DNA from 2 places in the Flavobacterium sp. AC274 genome. Region 2 is predicted to be linked to the other one. Evidence: riboswitches for the same ligand, from Rfam matches in the RefSeq annotation. Region 2 holds a riboswitch; the other holds the start of a gene.
The links. Region 2 has a riboswitch for S-adenosylmethionine ahead of ACZZZT_RS00010 (alpha/beta fold hydrolase). Riboswitches for the same ligand answer to the same signal wherever they lie in the genome.
Positions count from the first base shown of each region.

Region 1: it holds a riboswitch for S-adenosylmethionine, as region 2 does, so the genes downstream of both, ACZZZT_RS25290 (homocysteine S-methyltransferase family protein) here and ACZZZT_RS00010 (alpha/beta fold hydrolase) in region 2, are expected to answer to the same signal.

Region 1 is NZ_OZ409852.1:5,614,610-5,626,736, forward strand. Features, by position in the region: gene ACZZZT_RS25260 (pyridoxal phosphate-dependent decarboxylase family protein) at 1-872, opposite strand, end outside; partial or broken gene ACZZZT_RS25265 (dicarboxylate/amino acid:cation symporter) at 988-2,210, opposite strand; gene ACZZZT_RS25270 (class I SAM-dependent methyltransferase) at 2,313-2,966, opposite strand; gene metF (methylenetetrahydrofolate reductase [NAD(P)H]) at 3,075-4,031, opposite strand; gene metH (methionine synthase) at 4,182-6,857, opposite strand; gene ACZZZT_RS25285 (hypothetical protein) at 7,336-7,764, opposite strand; gene ACZZZT_RS25290 (homocysteine S-methyltransferase family protein) at 7,770-8,774, opposite strand; SAM riboswitch class I at 9,085-9,199, opposite strand; gene ACZZZT_RS25295 (NAD(P)/FAD-dependent oxidoreductase) at 9,601-10,653, opposite strand; gene ACZZZT_RS25300 (precorrin-2 dehydrogenase/sirohydrochlorin ferrochelatase family protein) at 10,750-11,331, opposite strand; gene cobA (uroporphyrinogen-III C-methyltransferase) at 11,452-12,127, opposite strand, start outside.
Region 2 is NZ_OZ409852.1:1,014-13,140, reverse strand. Features, by position in the region: partial or broken gene ACZZZT_RS00050 (carboxypeptidase-like regulatory domain-containing protein) at 1-17, shown strand, start outside; gene ACZZZT_RS00045 (hypothetical protein) at 113-2,338, shown strand; gene ACZZZT_RS00040 (DUF4153 domain-containing protein) at 2,399-4,183, opposite strand; gene metK (methionine adenosyltransferase) at 4,344-5,594, opposite strand; gene ACZZZT_RS00030 (hypothetical protein) at 6,341-6,523, shown strand; gene ACZZZT_RS00025 (O-acetylhomoserine aminocarboxypropyltransferase/cysteine synthase family protein) at 6,605-7,909, shown strand; gene ACZZZT_RS00020 (homoserine dehydrogenase family protein) at 8,093-9,181, shown strand; gene ACZZZT_RS00015 (hypothetical protein) at 9,807-10,007, shown strand; SAM riboswitch class I at 10,196-10,303, shown strand; gene ACZZZT_RS00010 (alpha/beta fold hydrolase) at 10,383-11,366, shown strand; partial or broken gene ACZZZT_RS00005 (aspartate kinase) at 11,368-12,127, shown strand, end outside.

The sequences.
Region 1 (12,127 bases), 5.6 Mb from region 2:
ATTGTAATACTATCTGCGCCTTCCCAACCTTCAACGAAGTGTTTAAATTTATCCGAAACTGCTGCAAACCCACCAAAAGCGGCATCAATATGCCACCAGAAATTGTATTTTTCTTTTAGTTTTGAAATTGCGTTGAAATCATCAAAATCTGCAGTATTTACAGTTCCGGCACTCGAAATTAATATAAAAGGTTTTCCGTTTAAGTTTTCAATGTTTTTTACTAAATCAAGAATGTCAATTGCCTCACGATTGCCTTCAATTGTTTTAATTGTCGTGTAATTATTACTTCCAATTCCTAACATTGCCAATGCTTTTATTGATGAAGAATGTGGTGTTGCAGTCAAAATATTAATTGGTTCTGAAATTCCGTTTTTGGCAAAATCTTTCCCAAATTGTTTCCCAAACCATTGTCTCGCAACTCCCAAACTGGTGAAATTTGACATCGTGGCTCCCGTTACAAATCCGCCTAAAAAAGAATCAGGTAACTCAAATAATTGCAATAATAAATTGATAGTTTCAAATTCAATTAATGCCGAAGCACCGCCTTGTGCTTTTATGGCCTGCGTATTTTGGTCATAAACTGTAGCCAGCCAATCGCCCACAATAGAAGCCGGTGTTGATCCTCCGGTAACAAAACCCCAATACCGTGGCCCCGGAGAAGCAACCATCAAAGGTGCCAATCGTTCATTAAATTCTTTCAGCGCACTCAAAGAGCCTAAGCCTAATTCGTTTAATTCTCTGGTATAATCAATTGAGTTTTTATTAGAAGTTGGAATATTTTCCAGATCATTTAAGAAATCTATTCCTTGTTGTTTTGCTTTTTCTAAAATATTTTCGAGATCATTTAGATCGTGTTGTAATACTGAATTCATATTATTTATTTTAATGAAACTGCTATTTATTTTTCACGCAGAATTTGCAGATAACGCAGAATTTGAGTTTAGAAATTGGAATTTGGAATTTAAAACTTTGGAATTTATAAATAACCTACCATTTTGTTTTTTCGGAAAATCGCGAAATCATCATCGAACAAATTAAATCGCCATTTACATTTAATAAAGTAGCAATTGGATCGACTAAAGTTCCTAAAATCATAGCTACAGGCAACGCTTGCTCCATTGGCAATCCGTAAACAGTAATTGCTAAGACTTCTCCAATATATCCGCCATTCGGGATTCCGCCTTCTACAATAGAAACAATTACAGTAATTCCTAAGGCTAAAAGTATGGTTGAAGGTTCGGTAAAATCTTTTCCAAACATGGCAAAAAGAATTGTTATTTTTAAGATAGATGACATACTGGAACCATCTTTATGCAAAGGTGCGCCGAGCGGAATAACTAAGTTTTTTACATGATTTGGAATATTCATTCTTTCTGCCGCTTCGAGATTTGCGGGAATTGTAGCAATACTGCTGCAAGTTCCTACAGCTGTTAAAGCAGGCGTAATATTGTTACTCCAAAATACTTTAAATGCTCTTTTACCTCCTGCAACAAAAGCATACAAACTAAAAAACACAAAGAAATAGAATATACAAGCACCATAATAAATCCCTAACGGTTTGGCATAAACACCAAATAATTGCGGTCCGAAAACGCCAACCTGATAAGCAAAATAAGCGCCCAAACCTATTGGTGCCAATTTCATAATCATATTCAGTAATTGTTTCATAACTTCATTTCCTGAATCCAGAAAACTTCTGAAACTGCTTCCTTTTTCTCCGGATTGTAAACTGGCAAATCCAATTAAAAACGAAAAAATAATAAGCGCCAGCATACTTTTTCTGGACAACAATTCGAAGAAATCATTTACCGTAAGCAATTGTGCAATTTGTTCGCCAATACTTGCTGACTCAATATTTTCAATCGGAACTTTAGAAATTATAATATTTTGATGGATAGGAAAAACATAAACTGCTGCAATCATAACTATTGCCGAAATTAGAACTGTGGCTAAAAATACAGCAATCATAATAATGAAAAGTTTCCCTAACTTTTCTGTTCTTTCTAAATTGGCAATAGAAGAAGCAATCGTGAAAAATATTAACGGAATAATTGCAGTAAAAAGTAAGTTTAAAAAGATGTCGCCAAGCGGTTTTATAACCATGACATTTTTACCAAAAAAAGGCCTAAAATACTTCCCAGCATAATACCTCCAAGAAGCAACAGAATACTACTGTAACTTTTGAGAAAATTGATTTTTTTAACTTCCATAATTATAAAAAGTATTTAGGATTCAGAAATAGAAACTTGCAATAAAAAAATCAATTAAAGTACTCAAAAAAAGAGTTCGAAAATTATTATTCTAACTTTTTGTTATTTTTCTAAAACCAATGTAGTAAATGCTCTGTCAACCAATTCTCCTGTTTTACTTTTTACTTTCTCTGTTTGAGTTTCTGTATAAACAATTTTAAAAGGTGTTTTCTTTATTAATTGCTGTGCTTTTTCGGTGTTGTAGAGTTCAAATTCAAATTGAGTGAAAGGAAGTTTCTTCATGAAGTCTTCTTCTGCAAATGTGAGGCAGAAATTTCCGTTTGGTCTCAGAACCCTGTAAATTTCCAGAAGTAATTTTTCTGGTTCCTGCCAAAAATAAATAGTATTTACGGTAAATATTTTATCGAAAGAATCCTCTTCAAACGGAATTGTATTTCCATCATAAAGCGAAAATAAAGCTTGTTTTTGAGAGACAAAATTCCTGTTGATCTGACGTGCTTCCTGAAACATTAGTTCAGACATTTCCAGTCCGTAATATTTTAAGTTTTCTGCTTGTTCTAATAAAAATTCTACATGTCCCGCATTTCCGCGACCTAATTCCAAAATAGAATTTCCGGCTTTTATATTTAGATTTTGAACAGAATGGCGTGTCATATTGATGTTGGTTTCATTCATCATATTTGCCATTTCAATTCCTTTTTCTCCCGTTGGATGTTTTAGCTGAGAAGCTATCGCTTGTAATTCTTCTTTTTCCATAATGTTTAAATTTAAAAAATTCCAAACTTTAACTCCCAAATTCCAAGCTAGCAATATCTTTGTCAAAGTTTTGAACTTTGACAAAGATTACAGCATTGTATTTAAATATTAAAAAATCTGACTCGCGATTTGGCGAATATTTTCAGATTTTCCCATTGAATAATAATGTAAAACAGGAACTCCGGCGGCTTTTAATTCTAACGATTGCTGAATTGCCCACTCGATTCCTACTTGTTTTATTTCTGCATTGTTTTTGCATTTATCAACAGCATCGATTAAATCTTCCGGTAAATCAATTCTGAAAATCTGTGGTAAAATTTGTAAATGTCTTTGAACGGCGATTGGTTTAATTCCCGGAATAATAGGAATTGTGATACCCATTTCTCTCGCTTTTTCTACAAAAGTAAAATATTTAGCATTGTCAAAAAACATTTGTGTCACCACATAATCTGCTCCTGCATCTACTTTTTCTTTCAGTCTTTTTAAATCTGATTGTAATGAAGGAGATTCTAAATGTTTCTCAGGATATCCCGCAACTCCAATACAAAAATCAGCTTTATTGTCGGCATCCATAACTTCATGCAGATATTTTCCGCAATTTAAATCGTTGATTTGTCTTACCAAATCAATAGCAAAACTATTACCACCAACTTTTGGTACAAAAGATTGTTCATCTTTCATGGCATCACCACGAAGAGCCATTACGTTGTTGATTCCCAAATACTGACAATCAACCAACATGTATTCTGTTTCTTCCTGCGTAAATCCACCACAAAGCAAGTGTGGTACAGTATCTACATTATATTTATGTTTTATAGAAGCGCAAATTCCAAGTGTTCCCGGACGCATACGAGTTAACTTTTTATCCAAAAGTCCGTTGCCTTTATCAATATAAATGTATTCTTCGCGTGAAGTTGTTACATCAATAAATGGCGGTTTAAACTCCATCAACGGATCGATATTATCGTATAATTCCTGAATGCTTTTCCCTTTTTGAGGCGGGATAAGTTCAAATGAGAATAATGTATTTCCTTTAGCGTTTTCTATATGTTCTGTTACTTTCATTCTTTAAATTATGAGTTATGAATTATGAGTTTTGAGTTGTTTGTGTAAAAAATCTGAATCAAAAACATAAATCAAATATCTTTTTTTGTTTCAGGTTTCAGGTTTCAAGTTGCTTTAGAGAACTTGAAACCTGAAACAAAAAAACTTTTCTTAGTCTGCTATATTAGGGTTTAACCATTTCATTGCGTAATCTGTTGGCACGTTACGTCGTTTGGCATAATCAACCACCTGATCTTCTTTTATTTTTCCGAGTCCGAAATACCTGCTTTTCGGATTTCCGAAATAATATCCTGAAACAGATGAAGCCGGCCACATTGCCATGCTTTCCGTTAACGTAACTCCAATTTCTTCGGCTACATTTAAGAGTTTCCAAATCGTTGGTTTTTCCAGGTGATCCGGGCAAGCCGGATATCCTGGCGCCGGACGAATTCCTTTATAATTTTCTTTAATTAATTCTTCGTTTGTTAAAGATTCTTCTATATCATAACCCCAGAAATCTTTACGAACTTTTTCGTGAAGATATTCGGCAAAAGCCTCAGCAAAACGATCGGCCAATGCCTTAACCATAATCGAATTATAATCATCCAAATCCTTCTCAAATTCTGCGGCCCATTCGTCTACACCAAAACCGGTTGTCACACAAAAAGCTCCCATATAATCCTCTATCCCGCTTTCTTTTGGCAGAATAAAATCAGACAATGCAATATTCGGCGCGCCTTTTGTTTTTTGTGATTGCTGACGAAGCGTTAAGAATTTCTCTAAAACTTTTCCATTTTTATCACGCAATTCGATATCGTCATCATCAACCTGATTCGCAGGAAAAATTCCATAAATACCTTTTGCTTGTAGTTTTTTCTCAGCCAAAATTACTTTCAGCATTTCCTGAGCATCTGCAAAAAGAGAAGTTGCTTCTTTACCCACAACCTCATCTGTTAAAATCGCAGGATATTTTCCATGCAATTCCCAAGTTTGAAAAAATGGCGTCCAGTCGATATACGGAACCAAAACATCTAGTTCAACCTCGACGGTTTGTTTTCCAATAAATTTTGGTTTTGTCGGCGTGTATTCACTCCAATCTAATTGCATTTTATTTTTACGTGCATCTTCAATACTCAAGAAGTTTTTATCTCTTGAACGATTTAAAAACGTTTCTCTAAACGAATCGTATTCTGCACGAATATCGCTTGCATATATTTTACGATTATGATCTAACAGGTTTCCTGCAACCGTAACAGCACGCGAAGCATCGTTTACGTGAATTACAGTTTCTCTATATTGCGGAGCGATTTTAACGGCAGTATGCGCACGTGAAGTTGTTGCTCCGCCAATCATAATTGGAATCTTAATTCCTTGTTTATCTAATTCTTTAGCCAGATAAACCATTTCGTCAAGCGAAGGCGTAATCAGTCCGCTTAAACCAATAATGTCTACGTTATGTTCAATCGCTGCAGCAATAATTTTTTCCGGAGGCACCATAACACCAAGATCTACAATCTCATAATTGTTACAGGCCAAAACCACCGAAACGATGTTTTTACCAATATCGTGAACGTCACCTTTTACGGTTGCCATCAAAATTTTTCCGTTTCCTTGTTTGTCGCCGGCTTGTTTGCTGGCTTCAATATAAGGCAATAAATAAGCTACGGCTTTTTTCATTACACGTGCCGATTTTACAACCTGAGGCAAGAACATTTTTCCGCTTCCGAATAAATCTCCAACGACATTCATTCCTGTCATCAAATTGATTTCGATAACTTCAATTGGTTTTGTTGCTGCCAGACGTGCTTCTTCAACATCAATTTCAATAAAAGCGTCAACTCCTTTTACTAATGAATGTGTAATACGTTCCTGAACCGTTCCTAAACGCCATTCCTGAATCGCTTTTTCATCACTTTTTACTTCGCCTTTTACGTTCTCGGCAAAATCCAAAAGTCGTTCTGTCGCATCGTCACGTCTGTTTAGAATTACGTCTTCAACGTGTTCTAATAAATCTTTCGGAATATCATCGTAAATCGAAAGCATTTCCGGATTCACAATTCCCATCGTCATTCCGTTCTGAATCGCGTGGTATAAAAATACCGAGTGCATCGCTTCACGAACCGTATCGTTTCCTCTAAAAGAAAACGAAACGTTACTTACTCCACCACTTATATGTGCGTGTGGCAAATTATCTCTAACCCATTTTGTACCTCTAAAAAAATCGATCGCATTCAAACGATGTTCATCCATTCCGGTTGCAACGGGAAAAATATTTAAATCGAAAATAATATCTTGTGGAGGAAAACCAACTTTATCAACCAAAATATCATACGAACGCTGGCAAATTTCGACTCTACGTTCAAAATTATCGGCCTGACCAACTTCGTCAAAAGCCATGATAATAGCCGCAGCTCCGTATCGTTTGATTAATTTGGCATGGTGAATAAAAGCTTCTTCTCCTTCTTTCAACGAAATCGAGTTGACAACACTTTTTCCTTGTACTACTTTAAGACCCGCTTCGATGATTTCCCATTTCGAGCTGTCGATCATAATCGGAACTCTCGAAATATCCGGTTCTGATGCAATTAAATTCAGGAATTTTGTCATTGCCTGAACACCATCAAGCATTCCTTCATCCATATTAATATCGATGATCTGTGCTCCACCTTCTACTTGTTGTCTTGCAATATCAAGCGCCTCGTCATATTTCTCTTCCTTGATTAAGCGAAGGAATTTTCTCGAACCCGTTACATTCGTACGCTCCCCAATGTTTACAAAAACACTTTCGGGCGTAATAATCAACGGTTCTAATCCTGCTAATACAAGGTCTCTTCTTTTTTCTGCCATTTTTTCTAAGTTACTAAGATCCTGATCCCGAAGCCTCGGGACTAAGGTTCTGAGTTTTTTTTATTCTTTTCTTTCCTGCAAGGTTTTCGAAACCTTGTAGGTATATTTCGTTTTCAATAATCTTATTTTGGGCGTGTTCGCCGCGGCGAATCGGGCTATCCGTTCCTAGTCCTCGCTCTTCCTTCGTCAGGCTGTGGGCTATCCACTCCTATCCCTCACGCAATTTTGGTTTCATAAGATATTTATGTTTTTTTCACGTTTTCAATAATCGTTTTCAAATCTTTGAACCTATATATGTCGTTCCTACGGAACTTTTGTTGTGAATCTTTATCATTTTCAACGGAATAAATTCCGTTGCTACCAATATTTCGTTCCTCCGGAACTTTTATTTCTTCGGCTTACTTGTCTTTGCGAGGAACGAAGCAATCTCATCCTAATATCCCACATTCTAAAAAAACATTTCGTTTCTCCAGAACTTTTATTTCCACTTTGAGTTCTCTATATATTTACAAGTTACACCTGCATCATATATGTAATATTTTATTTTAGTAAATCCTGCTTTAACTAATGAAATGGAATCAGGTTCTAACTCTTCTTCTAAAACTATATAGTTATTTTCTGGGTTATTCAAATCGTATTTTACTTTAAAAAACTTATTTACAAGCTTATACTCTCTACTAGAAACCTCTGATAAAATTTTTCTACCAGAGTAGAAATAATACTTTAAATGATCTCTTTTTCCTTCGCGTTCAATTCTGGTTACAAACCCAATAGTTTCGCCTTTGAATGTTTTCTTATACTCATTATATTCATTGGCATCTTTACTTGCAAGAAAAAACAACAAAAATATTATGGCAATAAGAAGAATTGGACCTATCAAATTTGTATTAATGTTAGTTTCTTTCATTTTTTTTACGCGAATACCGGCGCCACTCTCGGCTTATAACCCTTCGCTACTTCAGCAATTAATCTTATATGATCAGGAGTCGTTCCGCAACAACCGCCGATGATGTTTATTAAATTATCGTCTAAATATTCTTTAATTAAAGCCTGAGTTTGTTCCGGCGTTTCATCGTATTGTCCGAAAGCGTTTGGCAAACCTGCATTGGGATGTGCCGAAACGTTAAACTGTGTATGCTGAGATAATGTTTTTAAATACGGTTTCAACAAATCAGCTCCAAGAGCGCAATTGAAACCTACACTTAATAACGGAATATGTGATACTGAAATCAAAAATGCTTCAACCGTTTGTCCCGAAAGTGTTCTTCCTGAAGCATCGGTAATCGTTCCTGAAACCATGATTGGAATATCAAGATTACGTTCGTCTTTTACTTCTTCGATCGCAAAAAGTGCTGCTTTTGCATTTAACGTATCGAAAATGGTTTCTACCAAAAGTAAATCGCATCCGCCATCCATTAAAGCTTCTACTTGTTGCTTGTAGGCAATACGCAAATCATCAAACGTTACGGCTCTGTAACCCGGATCGTTTACATCTGGCGACATACTTGCCGTACGGTTTGTTGGCCCTATTGAACCGGCAACGAAACGTGGTTTGTCCGGATTTTTAGCGGTAAATTCATCGGCTACTTGTCTGGCAATTTTAGCCGATTCGTAGTTTAACTCGTAAACCAAATCTTCCAGGAAATAGTCGGCCATACCGATCGTAGTTCCTGAAAAAGTATTGGTCTCTACGATGTCAGCGCCGGCATCAAAATACGCGGCGTGAACATCGCGAATCGCTTGTGGTTGTGTTATGGATAGTAAATCGTTGTTTCCTTTTAACGGATGTGGAAAATCTTTGAAACGCTCTCCACGAAAATCTTCTTCGGAGAAATTATAACGCTGCAACATCGTTCCCATTGCTCCATCAAGGATTAGGATATTTTTTTTAATTGCTTCCTGAATTGTTATTGCCATGACTACTTGCCTTTTGCCACGAAGACGCTAAGACACTAAGCTTTTTTATTCTATTATTTAAAACATACCTAATAGGCTTTGAAAACCTTTTACGATACGCGTTTTGATTCACATTAATTCCAAAAACTCACTATTCATGGCTAACTAGCCCCGATTGAGCCGGTATCCTCGTAGTGAAACGGAGAGATAAAGGCGAAAGCGGGAACGATGACAGCAAAAAATGCGTCAATGATTCGCTCATGATACTGAATTCAGTAAAATAATATTGTATGGTTGTCAGGAAAAGTTGAGAAATACGTGTAATGTATTTTTGTTATCTATCTTTGATACTATGAACTAGTATAAAGTAGAATTTAGCACCTTCTTTATGATAAAGGGTTGCTAAGGTTTCATCGGGTCTATCCCTCCGCCTTTCGTGATAACTTTCAATAATTTTAAGAACAGTGCAAAGGTATGAAATAGCCTTGCGACTTGCAAGTTTTTTTTAAGTTCTAAGGAGCTAAGATTCTGAGGTTCTAAGTTTTTTTTAAAGGTGCTGAGATGCTAAGGTACTGAGGTGCTAAGTTTAAAATTCTAATTAATGTTTTTTAATAAAGCTCCAGCGGAGCATCATGTTTATAGCAAACAATTATACGTTTAATCAAAGCTCCAGCGGAGCGACATAATTTTTATAAATAATTATATGTCGCCCCGCTGGGTTTTCCCAATAGATATGCATAATTCTATAAATATTACATCCCTCCAGGATTAAAAAAAGCTCAAACTAAATAGTTTGAGCTTTCCTAATATAAAAAATCTTAGTACCTCAGTACCTTAGAACCTTAAATTAGACAATCGCTTTCACAACTGCTTTTGGCGCTTCTTTACGAGTTCCGTCGAAACCGTCTACTCCAGAAACTGTTGTATATTTTAATACGTATTTTTTACCCGGATTGATGATTGCGTATGCAGCCTGACACATTAAAGTTGCTTCATGGAAACCACAAAGAATCAATTTTAATTTTCCTGGGTATGTGTTTACGTCTCCAATAGCGAAGATTCCCGGAATATTAGTTTGATAATCTAATGCATTGTTTACTTTAATGGCATTTTTTTCGATTTCTAATCCCCAGTCTGCGATTGGTCCTAATTTTGGCGTTAATCCGAAAAGTGGAATGAAGAAATCTGTTTCGATTTTACGGTGTGCTCCGTTTTCTTCGATATCTAACGATTCAACGTGCTCAGCACCATTGATTCCGATAACTTCTGCTGGTGTAATTAATTTAATTTTTCCAGATGTTTTTAATTCCTGTACTTTTTCTACAGAATCAAGAGCTCCTCTAAATTCATTTCTTCTGTGAATTAAAGTTACTTCTGAAGCTACATTGGCCAAAAAGATACTCCAGTCTAAAGCTGAATCTCCTCCTCCGGCAATTACAACTCTTTTATCTCTGAATTTCTCCGGATTTTTGATGAAGTATTTTACTCCTTTATCTTCATAAAACTCGATATCTTCTATAAGTGGTTTACGAGGCTCAAAACTTCCTAAACCTCCAGCGATGGCGATAACCGGCGCGTGAAATTTAGTTCCTTTGTTTGAGGTTACAATAAAACTTCCGTCTTCTTGTTTTTCGATTGTTTCTGCGCGTTCTCCTAATGTATAACCTGGTTCAAACTGCTTAATTTGTTCTTGTAAGTTATCAATTAAATCTCCTGCTAAAACTTCAGGGAAACCAGGAATATCATAAATAGGCTTTTTTGGATACAATTCTGAAAGTTGTCCTCCTGCTTGTGGCAAAGCATCTAAAATATGACATTTTAATTTTAATAATCCTGCCTCGAAAACGGCAAATAAACCTGTTGGTCCTGCTCCAATTATAAGTATATCTGTTTTAATCATTATGGTGTTGTTTATAATCATTCTTAATAATACAAAGAAACGAATAATTTATTCTACTGCCAATGATTTTTGTCATTGATTTCTTTGTGAAACTTTTTACTCCTTATTTTTTAGTGAAGATGTAATTTCATTCATTCTCTTTACCTTTTCTTCAAAGTCGCCTTTTAAGGTTTTGCGATATTCATTGAGGTTTTCGACCATTTGATTGATATCTTCCGGAATTACTTCTTCGAAAAACTCCCGCAATCTTTTAGCAGTTGTTGGCGATTTTCCGTTGGTCGAAATTGCAATTTTTACATTTCCTTTCGTTACGATTCCGCCTAAATAATAGTCACATAAATCTGGCGTATCGGCAATATTGCAAATCAAATAACGCTTTCTGGATAAATCATATACTCTTTTGTTGACTTCTAAATCATCGGTACAAGCGATTACCATATGGCGTTTTTTGAGCATTTTCTTTTTAAACTTCGATTCCGTCAATTTAATTGAAGGATGACTTTCTGCTAAAACTTTAATTTCTAAATGAAAATCCGGCGCCACTACCTCAACATTTGCATTTGGGCTCGATTTTAGTAAAAAAGAGAGCTTTTCTAGTCCAACATTTCCTCCGCCCACAATCAAAACATTCAGATTGTGAAGTTTTAAGAATATCGGATATAATTCGTTCTGTTCCATTTTAATTTAATTTCATCCAATCAAAATTAGAGGATTTATTTTTAACAGTATTGTTTTTATATGCTATACGTACATCGGGTTGAAACCCGACGCTACAATATTGTTAATCCCTCTGGGATTTTATCTGACGATTTCTTTTGATAGAAATTCTTCGTAAAATCCTTTTAATTTATTGCTTTCTCTCACAACTTCTCCAAGAACGATAATTGCTGGCGAACTTAGTTTTTTCTCTTTTACAATTTCTAAAATTGAATTTACTGTTCCCACTCCCACTTTTTCATCTTTGGTTGTTCCGTTTTGGATAATTGCTACAGGCAAATCTCCTTTGTTTTCTTTTTGAAACAAATCGATAATTTGAGGCAATTTGTGCATTCCCATCAAAATAACAACTGTTGCAGATGATTGAGCTGCCAGAGCCACATCTGAAGATAATTTTCTGTCAGAAGTTGTGCCTGTGATTGCCCAGAAACTTTCTGAAACACCTCTTTTTGTAATTGAGATTCCCTGACTTGCCGGAACTGCCACTACTGAAGAAATTCCGGGAATGACAACTGTTTCGATTCCAAAACTTTCTGCAAATTCAATTTCTTCGCTTCCCCGCCCAAAAATAAACGGATCACCACCTTTTAATCGCACTACATTTCCGTAAGTCAATGCATTATCAACAATCAATTGATTGATTTGATCCTGCGTATAAGCGTGATTACCTATCTTTTTTCCAACAAAAATTTTGATGGCATTTTTGGGAGCATGCGCTAATATTTCATCATTGGCCAATGCATCGTACAAAACCACA
Region 2 (12,127 bases):
TGAAATATAATCTATAGTATCTATTAAGTATCTATTTTTGGATTTAAGGCAATTGATTTCGATAATAATCAAATATCTTTACGTTTAATATTAACAAGCCAAAATTTATATTATGCGCAATTATATATGGAGTTTCTTATTGTTTTTTTGTGTAGTGTTTGCCTCTTTCTCTCAAACAAAAACAATAGAAAAAGGAACTTATATTTCTACAAATAAGGGTCAGAAAATCAAATTAAACTTATTAGACAATAATAAATACGAATTGGTTTTTTACTCTGGAGACTACAAGATTAAAGGCGATTCTTTAATATTTATTCAAAGTAAAAAGGTCGAAAATCCTTTTAACCTTACTTATAAGAATGATAATAAATCCCAAAAAATTAAAATTAAGTTTATAGATCCTTCTTTTTATTCATTTTATGTAGGAACACAAAAAGGGTCTGAAGCTGTTCAATATGAAAGACTTTCAGATATTAAAACCAAGCTGGATCCCGAATGGACCAATATCGACGTAGAGTTTGAAATTGATCGTACCGATTATTTATATTTAGTATTCGAAGAATATGAGGCAAAGAGTACGATTTCAAAATTTGCTTTACCAAAAGACGTTTCAGAAATTACGATTAAATATGAACTTAATGAAGTAAATGATTTAAATCTGGCCGGTTTTTATGATAAAAAAACAAATGAATTGCAGATTGCAGAACATGCAGGAAAAAATCCTCTGACATTTATAAATTCAAAAGATGCACAGCCTGATGTAGCATCAAATGTTACGCCAATTGAAAATAAAAGTGTTTTAAAATGGACATATCCAGGAAAAGAACCTTTAGTTAGCGATGATTTTGGAGTTGCTGTAGATAGTGCTGCAACAGTAGATTATGCTTCTAAATATGATTTTAAATTTAAAGTCGAAAACAATTTAAAAAGCGCTATTGCTGCTACTAAAGCTGCTAAAACTAAATTTTTAATAGTTTATAATGATAGTAAAAACCCTGCAGCAAAAACTGATTTTGATGCAGTATTAAAAGATCTTGAAGAACAGGTTGGGTATTATATGTATGATGCTTACAATGCGCAATATGATGTTTTTAATTATTATTTGGCTACAGCCGATGATAAAAAATGGCTTAAAACCGCTAAAATTTCTGATAGTCCTGCTATTGTAATATTAAATGGTGATGGTGATGTTTTGGCAACCGCAAAATCGAATTTATTAGATAAAAAATCAGAGTTAAGTTATTATGATGAGTTTGCCAAAAAACTGCAAAGAGCCAATGCATTTTTTGCTTTTGCTAAAGTGGCAAAGAATAAAAAAGCAACAGATACGGATGTTATTTCGGCTTTTTATAAAGCTTCAATACTTGATATACCGTATGAATATGAAACGACAGATTCTGTTACAGTAGAGGTAAATCCGGTTGATTTTAACATTGCAAAAGTTACTCTGGATAAAAAAGAAGTGACCCAAATCTGGAAAAAATTAATTGAATCACACCAAAAAGATACAAAACCAAACAGAGAGTTGGCAGAAACGATTTTGAGAGAAATAAAAAACGTTGGCTTTTTTAAACAATTTTTTAATGAAGAGCGTGTTTTTAATGATACCGATTTCTTAGCAATCGATTATTTGTTAAAGCACTACGATGCCATTGAAAAAATGAACATAGAAGATGAAAATGGAACTGCCTTAGCATTACTAAAAGGAAGTTTAAGTTTTGAAATTTCATCGGCTTTGCAACAAAATAGTTATGTAGTGCAAGAAGGTGTTGCAGGAAAAGCAAATCAGAATAAAATAATTGCGATCTACAAAAAGTTGATTGTAAGCGGTAAAGGAAATTTTGATTGTTATAAAAATTACTTTGAATATTTGAATTCAGATAGTCAAAACAGTGTGGATGATATTGCTTTCTTAAAAGAATTTAAATCTTATTTTGATTCGAATTTATCAACCGAAAAAGGGAATGCTATTGAGAGATTAGACAGTATGTTTGCGACATTAGACACTGATTCTGATTATTCTTATAACGGATGGAATTCGTTTAAAGATTATCATTCCAATCTTGCGAATAATGCTGCCTGGGCAACAGTATTAAAACCTGCAAATAATAGTTTCATAAAAGATGCTGTAAGTTGGTCAGAGTATAGTTTAATTGTAACTAAAAATAACCCGTATTATTTAGATACATTAGGGCAGTTGTATTATAAAGACGGTCAAAAAGAGAAAGCAATCGCAACTCAAAAGTTGGCAGTTAAGTTTTTAACTGATGAAATTGACGAACAAACTGCCGTTGAAATTCGCGAAACATTAACTAAAATGGAAGACGGAACCTATTAGGATTTTAAAATTCGTATAAAAAAGAACCCGACAAGATTTTGTTTTTGTCGGGTTCTTTTTTTATTTTTTAATACCAATCATTACTTTTATTTGGTAGTTTTCTAAGATCTTTTTGTTGTTTTCGATCTTACCATTTGCGCTAATATACGTTAGCAAAATGTTGTATTTTGAGTTTTCTATCTTTTGATTAATTTTTACGGCTGAATTATCGTAATTATTTCTACTCTTAAAGGCTGAATTTGAATTAACAAAATCATTTATTTTTAATGGAATTATATCCTCATTGATCTGTAAATTACGATCGTATTTTTTTTGTTGTGATAGTATTGAATAAGGTGTGTTGTCGATAGTGATACAATCTTTACAATCAAAAGAGATGCTGCTATGGATTGTAAAACTAAAATCATAGCCATGAATATTTTCAACGGCATTATCATTTCTTTCATAAAAATAATAACTAAAAGAATCGTTTAAATCGTCTTTTCGATCATATTCAGATCGATATTCAAAACCTAAACTTTCCATAATTTGATGTGAATCCGGATCTTTATCTTTTTTATAAAGTGCGTCTAATTTTTTGTCAGCGTACGGCAACATAACTTCAAAACCATAATTTCTCTCCAAAAAATAAACAATGCTGCTCAATTCCTGTTCTTCTTCAAAAGTTAGTTTTGTTTTTTTATCCTTTTGCAGATAACTTTCAAAGCGGGATAACTGACTGTATTTTGAAACAGAACTGGCACTTTGCGGGCCAGCAATCGAAAACAAACCGGCAATGCACATACTTATAGGGATGAATTTTATTTTAGGATGTTTTTGAATTAAAAAATAAGCCACAACAACTGCCAGCCAAACCGACAGTAATAAAACATAATAACGTTCGTGTGTAAAACCGTAAAGATTAATTCGGTATAAAATAGCCCAAAATAATAGTGCCAATAGTGGAATTAATAAGAAATAAAACCAGCGATTATACGTGCGCATCCAGAGATTTCTGCTTTCATTTGCAATTGGGTGAACGAGTAAAAAGGAAAGAATTCCGGTAATGGCAAAAGCCAAAACAAGGTAAGAAACCCAACCAACCGGCAACGAAAGCGTAATAAGAATTTTGGCTTCGTAACAAATTAAAATTACAAGGTAAAGACTTATTAAAGGCAATAAAACATATTGAGTGAAGTTTTTAAGTCCTTTTGGATAATTTAACTGAAGCGGAACCTCATCATTATCAATTTCAGGAACTCCGTTTAAAAAGAAAATGGTATTGAAGATTCCGCCAATAACGAAAAAGATATAAAGGTAAATATTATCGTAAAAATCAAATTTAAATAGTTTTTCGACAGCTAAAATAGCCAAAGCCAAACCGCAATAAAGTACAAAGCTATATAACCCAGAAGTTAAAATCCTGAGAAAAAGCTGTTTATTGAATTCCCAAAACTCTTCCTGATTGTACTTTTTTGGTAAAAAACCAGCAAAGGAAACCAAAAGATGCAGCGCAATATTAAGAACAAAAAACTGCTGAAATTCTGTATCTATCATTCGGTCTCTAAAACTAAAAACAAAAGCGACAACCAGCGATCCAAGAATTAGACTTGTGATAAAACGTAAAATGTTCTTTTTGTTCGAACTAAGAAAAAACAAACTCACAGAAAGAAACAGAACCAAACATAGAGAAGAACTCAATAAAGCTTTTTCGAAAAAATGTTTTTTGGGATTGCTGTAATCAAACTCATTTAGTATGATGGCAAAAATAGTTCCCAGAATTGCTGTAATGGTTTCTAAAGGGAATCTAAGAACTGTTTTTTGTATTGCATTTAATACGTTTTGTAACGAAGGAAGTTTGCTCATTTTTGGGATGGTTAATTTCACACTAAAGAAAAGCAAATGCAAACTAATAACCAAATAAAAACCCCGATCTCTAAACGAATAGAAATCGGGGGTAATATAAGTAAGATTAAAAAGAAATGGACTGTGAAGTCTAAGAATTAATAACCGTTTGAATTAAAAATTAAAGTCCGAATGCAGCTTTTACTTTGTCTACAAAATCAAGTTTTTCCCAAGTAAACAACTCAACAGTTACAGTTTTTGAATGCCCGCCCGGAGCAGCAAAAGTTTTAGTAACAACCTCTGGTTTACGTCCCATATGTCCGTAAGCAGCAGTTTCGCTATAAATAGGGTTTCTTAATTTTAAACGTTGTTCAATAAAGTAAGGACGCATATCGAATAACTCTTCTACTTTTTTAGCAATTTCACCGTTAGTTAAATTTACTTTAGAAGTTCCGTAAGTTTCGATAAAAATACCCATTGGCTGTGCAACACCAATTGCGTAAGAAACCTGTACAAGAATTTCGTCAGCAACACCTGCAGCCACTAAGTTTTTAGCGATATGACGTGTAGCATAAGCAGCACTTCTGTCTACTTTACTTGGATCCTTTCCAGAGAAAGCACCACCACCGTGAGCTCCTTTTCCACCGTATGTATCAACAATGATTTTTCTTCCTGTTAAACCAGTATCTCCGTGAGGTCCACCAATTACGAATTTTCCTGTTGGGTTAATATGGTAGTTGATTTTATCATTAAATAAATGAGCGTGAGCTGGATTTTTAGCGATAATTCTAGGAATCAAAATTTCGATAATATCTTTTTTGATTTTAGCAAGCATTGTAGCTTCTTCATCAAAATCATCGTGTTGAGTTGAGATTACAATCGCATCAATACGAGTTGGTTTGTTATCATCGCTGTATTCTAAAGTTACCTGAGATTTAGCATCCGGACGTAAATAAGTGATTTCATTATTTTCGCGTCTTAAAATAGCTAACTCCTGTAATAATTTATGAGATAAATCAAGAGCCAGAGGCATGTAGTTTTCAGTTTCGTTAGTTGCGTAACCAAACATCATTCCCTGATCTCCTGCACCTTGTTCTTCTGGCTTAGCTCTGTCTACACCTTGATTAATATCAGCAGATTGTTCATGAATTGCTGATAGAATTCCACAAGAATTTGCCTCAAACATGTACTCGCTTTTTGTATATCCAATTTTACGGATTACTTCACGAGCGATTTGCTGCACATCAAGATAAGTATTCGATTTTACTTCTCCGGCCAAAATTACCTGACCAGTTGTAACTAAAGTCTCACATGCTACTTTTGAGTCAGGATCAAATGCTAAGAAGTTATCAATTAATGCATCCGAAATTTGATCTGCAACTTTGTCTGGATGCCCTTCACTAACAGATTCTGACGTAAATAAATAAGCCATAATAATTATTAAATTAAAATTAAGCGAGGAAAATAATTGCTGAAAAAGGCTAAAGGAGAATTCCTGCTTTAGCATTTTTTACTACTGAAATCAATCTTTCAGTATTCATAACGAACCGTTTCATTATGAAGAGGTTGCAATCAGTTCAAATTTTTCCTCTGTATTCGGGTGCAAAAGTACAAAACCATTTTGATTTGCAAATTAAAGTTGAACTTTTTTCTTTTTATAAGCAGAAATTTAACATATCATACTAATTTGATAGGGTAATGGAAAATAAATCAATTTTTGTTTGGTGGATTGAAAAAAAGTTCTCACATTTGCCAAACAAAACAAGAACAAAAATGAATTTAGTTATTAAAAATATGTGTTGCATGATGCCGGAAACTTCCGCAGAGTGCACTATTGTTTAGTATCTAAATCTAAAAATAACAATAAGACCTCTGCAAATCGCAGAGGTTTTTTTTTGATCAAAATTTAATTAAAACATATAAGTGATGTAAGGAAATATAAGTGGAGTTTCAAAATAAAACTAAAATGAACTTATATCACTTATATGGTGAAAACAAAAAAATAAAATGAATTCAGTAGTAAATAAAATGATGATGTGTTGTAAGATGTCGATGTGCATCCAGACCTGCTATTGCCGAAAGTGAAAGATAAAATCTTTGTTATAGTTTCAACTATAAGCCCTTTTGGTAAGCCATCCGAAAGGGCTTTTTTATTTCCAACAATTAAAATTAAAAATCATGAACACACTAGATATCAATACAATCGCATTTCAATACTTATTAAGAACAGATTCTCAAAAAAACAATAATGCTGAAGAAACCAATAAAGTTTTACAGTATAATCCGGAACAGTATATGAAAAGTCAAAAATCATTACTGTTTCAAATGTATGATCTTGAAGAAGAGGAAGACTTTGTTTAAATCTATTTCAATATCTATTTCAAAAATAAAATTCAATTACAATATAAAATCTATTTAACAATATTTAAAAACTAAGAAATCATGAGCACACAAAAATTCGCAACAAACGCACTACATGCAGGACACGACGTAACTAAAAACGGAAGCACAAGAGCAGTGCCAATTTACCAAACATCGTCATACGTATTTAATAATGCTGATCACGCTGCCAATTTATTTGGCCTTGCCGAAGCCGGATTTATTTACACCAGATTGAATAATCCAACAAATGATGTTCTGGAACAACGTTTAGCAGCGCTTGAGGGCGGAATTGCAGCCGTAGTTACAGCATCCGGAGCATCGGCAATTGCGACAACTTTCCTGACTTTGCTAAAAGCCGGAGATCATATTGTGGCTTCGAATAGTTTATACGGCGGAACTTATAATTTATTAAAAGTGACTTTGCCTCGTTTAGGAATTACAACCACATTTGTGGATCCTGCAAAAGCAGAAAATTTCACAAAAGCCGCAAAAGAAAACACCAGAGCATTCTTTGTAGAATCTTTAGGAAATCCAAAATTAGACGTATTAGATCTGAAGGCAATTTCGGCGGAAGCCAAAAAATTTAAAGTGCCGTTTATTGTAGATAATACTGTCGCGACTTCTTATTTGTTAAAACCAATTGAACACGGAGCGAATATCGTAATTCACTCTTTAACTAAATATATTGCCGGAAACGGAACTTCATTAGGCGGTGCGATTATCGATGCCGGAACTTTTGACTGGTCTAACGGAAAATTCCCTGAATTTACAGAACCTTCTGCCGGATATCATGGATTAGTGTATCACGAAGCTTTAGGGAATGCTGCTTTTATTGCAAAGGCAAGAATTGAAGGATTACGTGATTTCGGATCTGCTTTGAGTCCGTTTAATGCTTTCCAGATTATTCAGGGATTAGAAACATTGCCAATTCGAATTAAAAAACACAGCGAAAATGCTTTAGCTCTTGCCGAATGGTTAGAGAAACAAGATGAGGTGGTTTGGGTAAATTATCCGGGTCTGAAAAACAATAAATATTATGATTTAGCCAAACAATATCTTCCGGAAGGACAGAGCGGAATTATCACTTTTGGATTAAAAGGAGGTTTTGAAGCGGCTAAAAAAGTAGTAGATCAAACAAAATTATTCTCATTGCTGGCCAATATTGGTGATACAAAATCATTAATTATTCATCCGGCAAGTACAACACATCAACAGCTAACAGATGATGAACAACTGGAAACGGGAGTTTCAAAAGATTTGATCAGACTTTCCGTTGGAATCGAAGATATTGAAGATTTAATCGCAGACTTGGAAACTGTATTTGCAAGTGTTACACAATCGCAATACAGCATCAATAAAAATTAGGTTTTTTTGTTTTTTGTTTGAAAAATTGCCTTTAGCGAGTGAGTTTTTGCTAAAGGTGATTTTTTATGAGAAAAGCATTCAGTATAAAAGTTTTGAACCATATAAGTAGAGACGCACAGCAGTGCGTCTAAATTATATGAACTTATATAACTTATATGGTTTAATAAATTAAAATAAAAAATTATGTCAAAGCTTAAAATAAATATTATCCTTTTCGGAATTGGAAATATCGGAAGCACTTTGATCAATCAGATAATAGAAAGTCAGGAATTTTTTCTGCAAAGTAAAAACATCGATTTTCATTTTCCGATAATCACCAATTCTACCGTTGCTTTTTTCGAGAAAGAAGGCGTTGGATATGCCTGGGAAACCAATTTTGTGCAATTGGCTGTTCCGTTTAAAGTAGAAGATATCATAGAATTTGCAAAAGAAAACGAATTTGAAAATTTGATTGCTGTTGATGCCACGGCGAGCGATGAATTGATAAGTCATTATAATACATTGATTCAAAATGGATTTAATATTGTCGCGGTAAATAAAAAGGCAAATACGCTTCCGCTTGATCTTTATAAAGAAATACGGGAAAATCTTAAAAAGTACGACAAAGAGTTTTTGTATGAAACATCGGTTGATACCGGATTTCCGGTTTTACAGACTTTGAGAGATTTGTATTATTCGGGAGAAAAAATAACCAGGATTCGGGGTGTTTTCTCTGATAATCTGAGTTATGTTTTTAATCGATTTTCGAATGAAGAAACCACTTTTTCTTCTGTTTTAAAAGATGCCAGTTTGTTAGGATTGATGCGTTCTACTTTTAAAGAAGATTTATCCGGAAATGATACGGCAAAAAAACTGCTCATTCTGACCAGGGAAATTGGAAAGGATTTTGAACTGTCGGATATTAAAATCAATTCTATTATTAAAGAAGAACATCTAGAGAAAAACGGAATTCTTGATAAAGAAGCGATTGACCGATATTTTAAAATTTCAAAAATCACCCAGGCCGATAATCATGTTTTAAGATACGTTGGCGAATTTGATGTAGAGAAAAATACATTGGAAGTGAAATTGGTTTCAGAATCTGCAGCATCGGCAATTGGACAATTAAAAGGTTCTGATACTATTTTTGAAATCTACACACAATCATATGCCGATGTTCCAATCGTAATTCAGAGTGCTTCGGCTTGTAAACAGGCAATTTCAAGAGGAATTATAACTGACATCTTAAAAGTTGCCGAAAAAATTAAAAATAAGGAAGCAGTTTGGCTTTAAAACCAGATTAAAAAATGCTTTGAAATGTTCTTTGATAAACTGATTTGTGGAAATATTAAGGTGTAAATCAATTATTTGTAAGTTTTTACTTCTGTTTTGTGTAACAAAAGTTTTGTAAGATGTTTTTTATCAAAAAAAAGTGATTTTTTGTCGGATTTTCGTATTAATTTATTGTTTTTTATTTGCGTAATTAAAATAATATTGCCATATTTGTTAAACCCAAAAGCTACTGAATCAATGAACTTAAATGTCTATAAAATGTTTTGCGCCATTTCGGTTAAAACCGTTGGGAAGTCTTTTGCTTAAATTGTAAGAAAACAATAAAAACATATGCAAAAGCCTCCCGATAATTTTTTTGGAGGCTTTTTAATTTTATAAGAAAATGCAAGAATTTAAAATAATAAATAAATCACAGATGAATAAATCCCTACAGATGAACAAGATGTTCTCTGTCGCATTTATTTGCGTACGCGTCTGTTGATACTAAAAGAATATATGAGTTTGAAAAACTTAAACCCTTTTGGTATCCCGATCCAAAAGGGTTTTTTTATTTCATTTGGCTTCTTAACACAATAATAAACGAATAGTAAACATAATAATACACAACAAACTAAAACTTAATATCATGAGTACATTAAACTACATCGCAAAAACATTTTCAACATTGAAAAACAGAACTAAAAGAAACAATCCGCCGCCGCCAAAGAACGAATTGATCCATCCAAGGTTCGGAATAACTGAAACAGATAAAAAAGAAGAGAAAAAAGAGCCAAACTCTTTATTGTTTTTGATGTACTCAAAAGAAAATGAAACGCTTTTTATCTAAATCGAAAAGCATCATAGAATAAGGGAAAACCTGCTTAATTTTACTGGGCAAATTGTTCGGTAAATTTTTGCGTACAATAGTTTTAGTTTGAATTATGTTTAAGAAATTGAGCAATCAGTTTCGATAAAATTTGTTTGTTTAAGAAATTAGTAGTTAATTTGCACCTTTAAGTTCAAAAACGTATTGAAATGTTATAAAGAAAGGACGAGGGATTAGACCCGATGAATCCTTAGCAACCCTTCGGTAAAGCGAAGAAGGTGCTGCATTCTACCACGCCAAACGTGGAAAGATAACAACAAGAATTTTTCTAGTTTAATACTAGTTTTTTCTTTCTAATATTTCCAGATACAAATCAATAATACAACAGATTTGAAATTGGAAAATATACCAAACCCTATTAGCATACAAAATTTCACCACCGAAAATGGTGCACTTTACCGTTCTTTACCTTTAAGTTTTACCGTTTTTGGTTTGCCATTGCATAGCGCGCCTATTGTTTTGGTTAATCATGCTTTAACCGGAAATGCTCAGGTTACAGGCGAAAATGGCTGGTGGAATGACTTAATTGGCGAAGGAAAAACAATCGATACGGAAAAATATACAGTCCTTGCCTTCAACGTTCCCGGTAACGGAACTGATTCTTTCATTATAGAAAATTACCAGGATTTTACAACCAGAGATATTGCCAGAATTTTTCTTGAAGGACTTGATGCCTTAAATATAACTCAGGTTCATACTATAATTGGCGGTTCTGTTGGCGGTGGAATTGCCTGGGAAATGCTGGCATTAAAACCAAACATTACTCAAAACCTGATTCCAATTGCAACAGATTGGAAATCGACAGACTGGATGATTGCCAATTGCTTTTTACAGGAACAAATCCTGAACAATTCATCACGACCAATTGAAGATGCCAGAATTCATGCCATGTTGTGTTACAGATCTCCGGAATCATTTAAAGAAAAATTTCAACGTACGACAAACCCAAATCTTTCTGTTTTTAATATAGAAAGCTGGCTGGCACACCACGGAGACAAATTGCAAAAAAGATATCAATTGGCTTCTTATAAACTAATGAACCAATTGCTTAAAACCATAGATATAACTCGAAATAGTGAGAGTTTCGAAACCTTAATATCAAAAACAAATGCCACAATTCACATTATCGGAATTAATTCTGACTTATTTTTTACGGCAAAAGAAAACAGAGAAACTTATCAGGAATTAAAAAAGTTCAAAGACAATGTTTTTTATAACGAAATTGATTCTGTTCACGGACATGACGCTTTTTTAATCGAGTACAAACAATTAGATCATTTACTTGCCGATATTTTTAAGGCAGAAACAATAGCAAAATAAAATGAAAGTATTAAAATTTGGAGGTAAATCATTATCAAACGGAGAAGGACTTAACAAAGTTGTCTCAATTATTTCAGATAAAGTAAATCAGGGCGAACAAATTGCCGTTGTAGTTTCTGCCCGCGGAAATGCTACAGATGAATTAGAATATATTTTAAAAATTGCTGCCAAAAACGGAAATTATAAACCATTATTCGAAAACTTTAAAATCTATCAAATTTCAGATTATCCACAAGTTGATTTATCTGAAGAGTTTACCATTTTAGAAAAACTTTTTGAAGGTGTAAGCTTAATTGGCGATTATAGCAATAAAATTAAAGATCAGATTTTGTCTAAAGGCGAATTGCTTTCGGCTAAATTATTGACTTCGATTTTAAAAGAAAGAGGAATTCCGGCTAATTTTGTTGATGCAAGAGAATTGCTAAAAACCGATTCTAAATTTGGTGATGCACAGCCTTTAGAACAGCTTTCGAAGAAAAATGTTGTCAATTATTTTAAAGAACATAACGGTTCAACTGTAAACATTGTAACCGGTTTTATTGGTTCAAACAACAATAACGATACGACAACTTTAGGAAGAAACGGCAGTAATTACACCGCTTCGTTAATTGCTAATTATTTGAATGCCGAAGAATTACAAAACTTTACGCACGTTGACGGAATTTACACAGCAAATCCTGATTTGGTTGCAGATGCTAAAAAAATCGAATTCCTTTCGTTTAACGAAGCAAACGAATTAGCCAATTTTGGAGCAACAATTC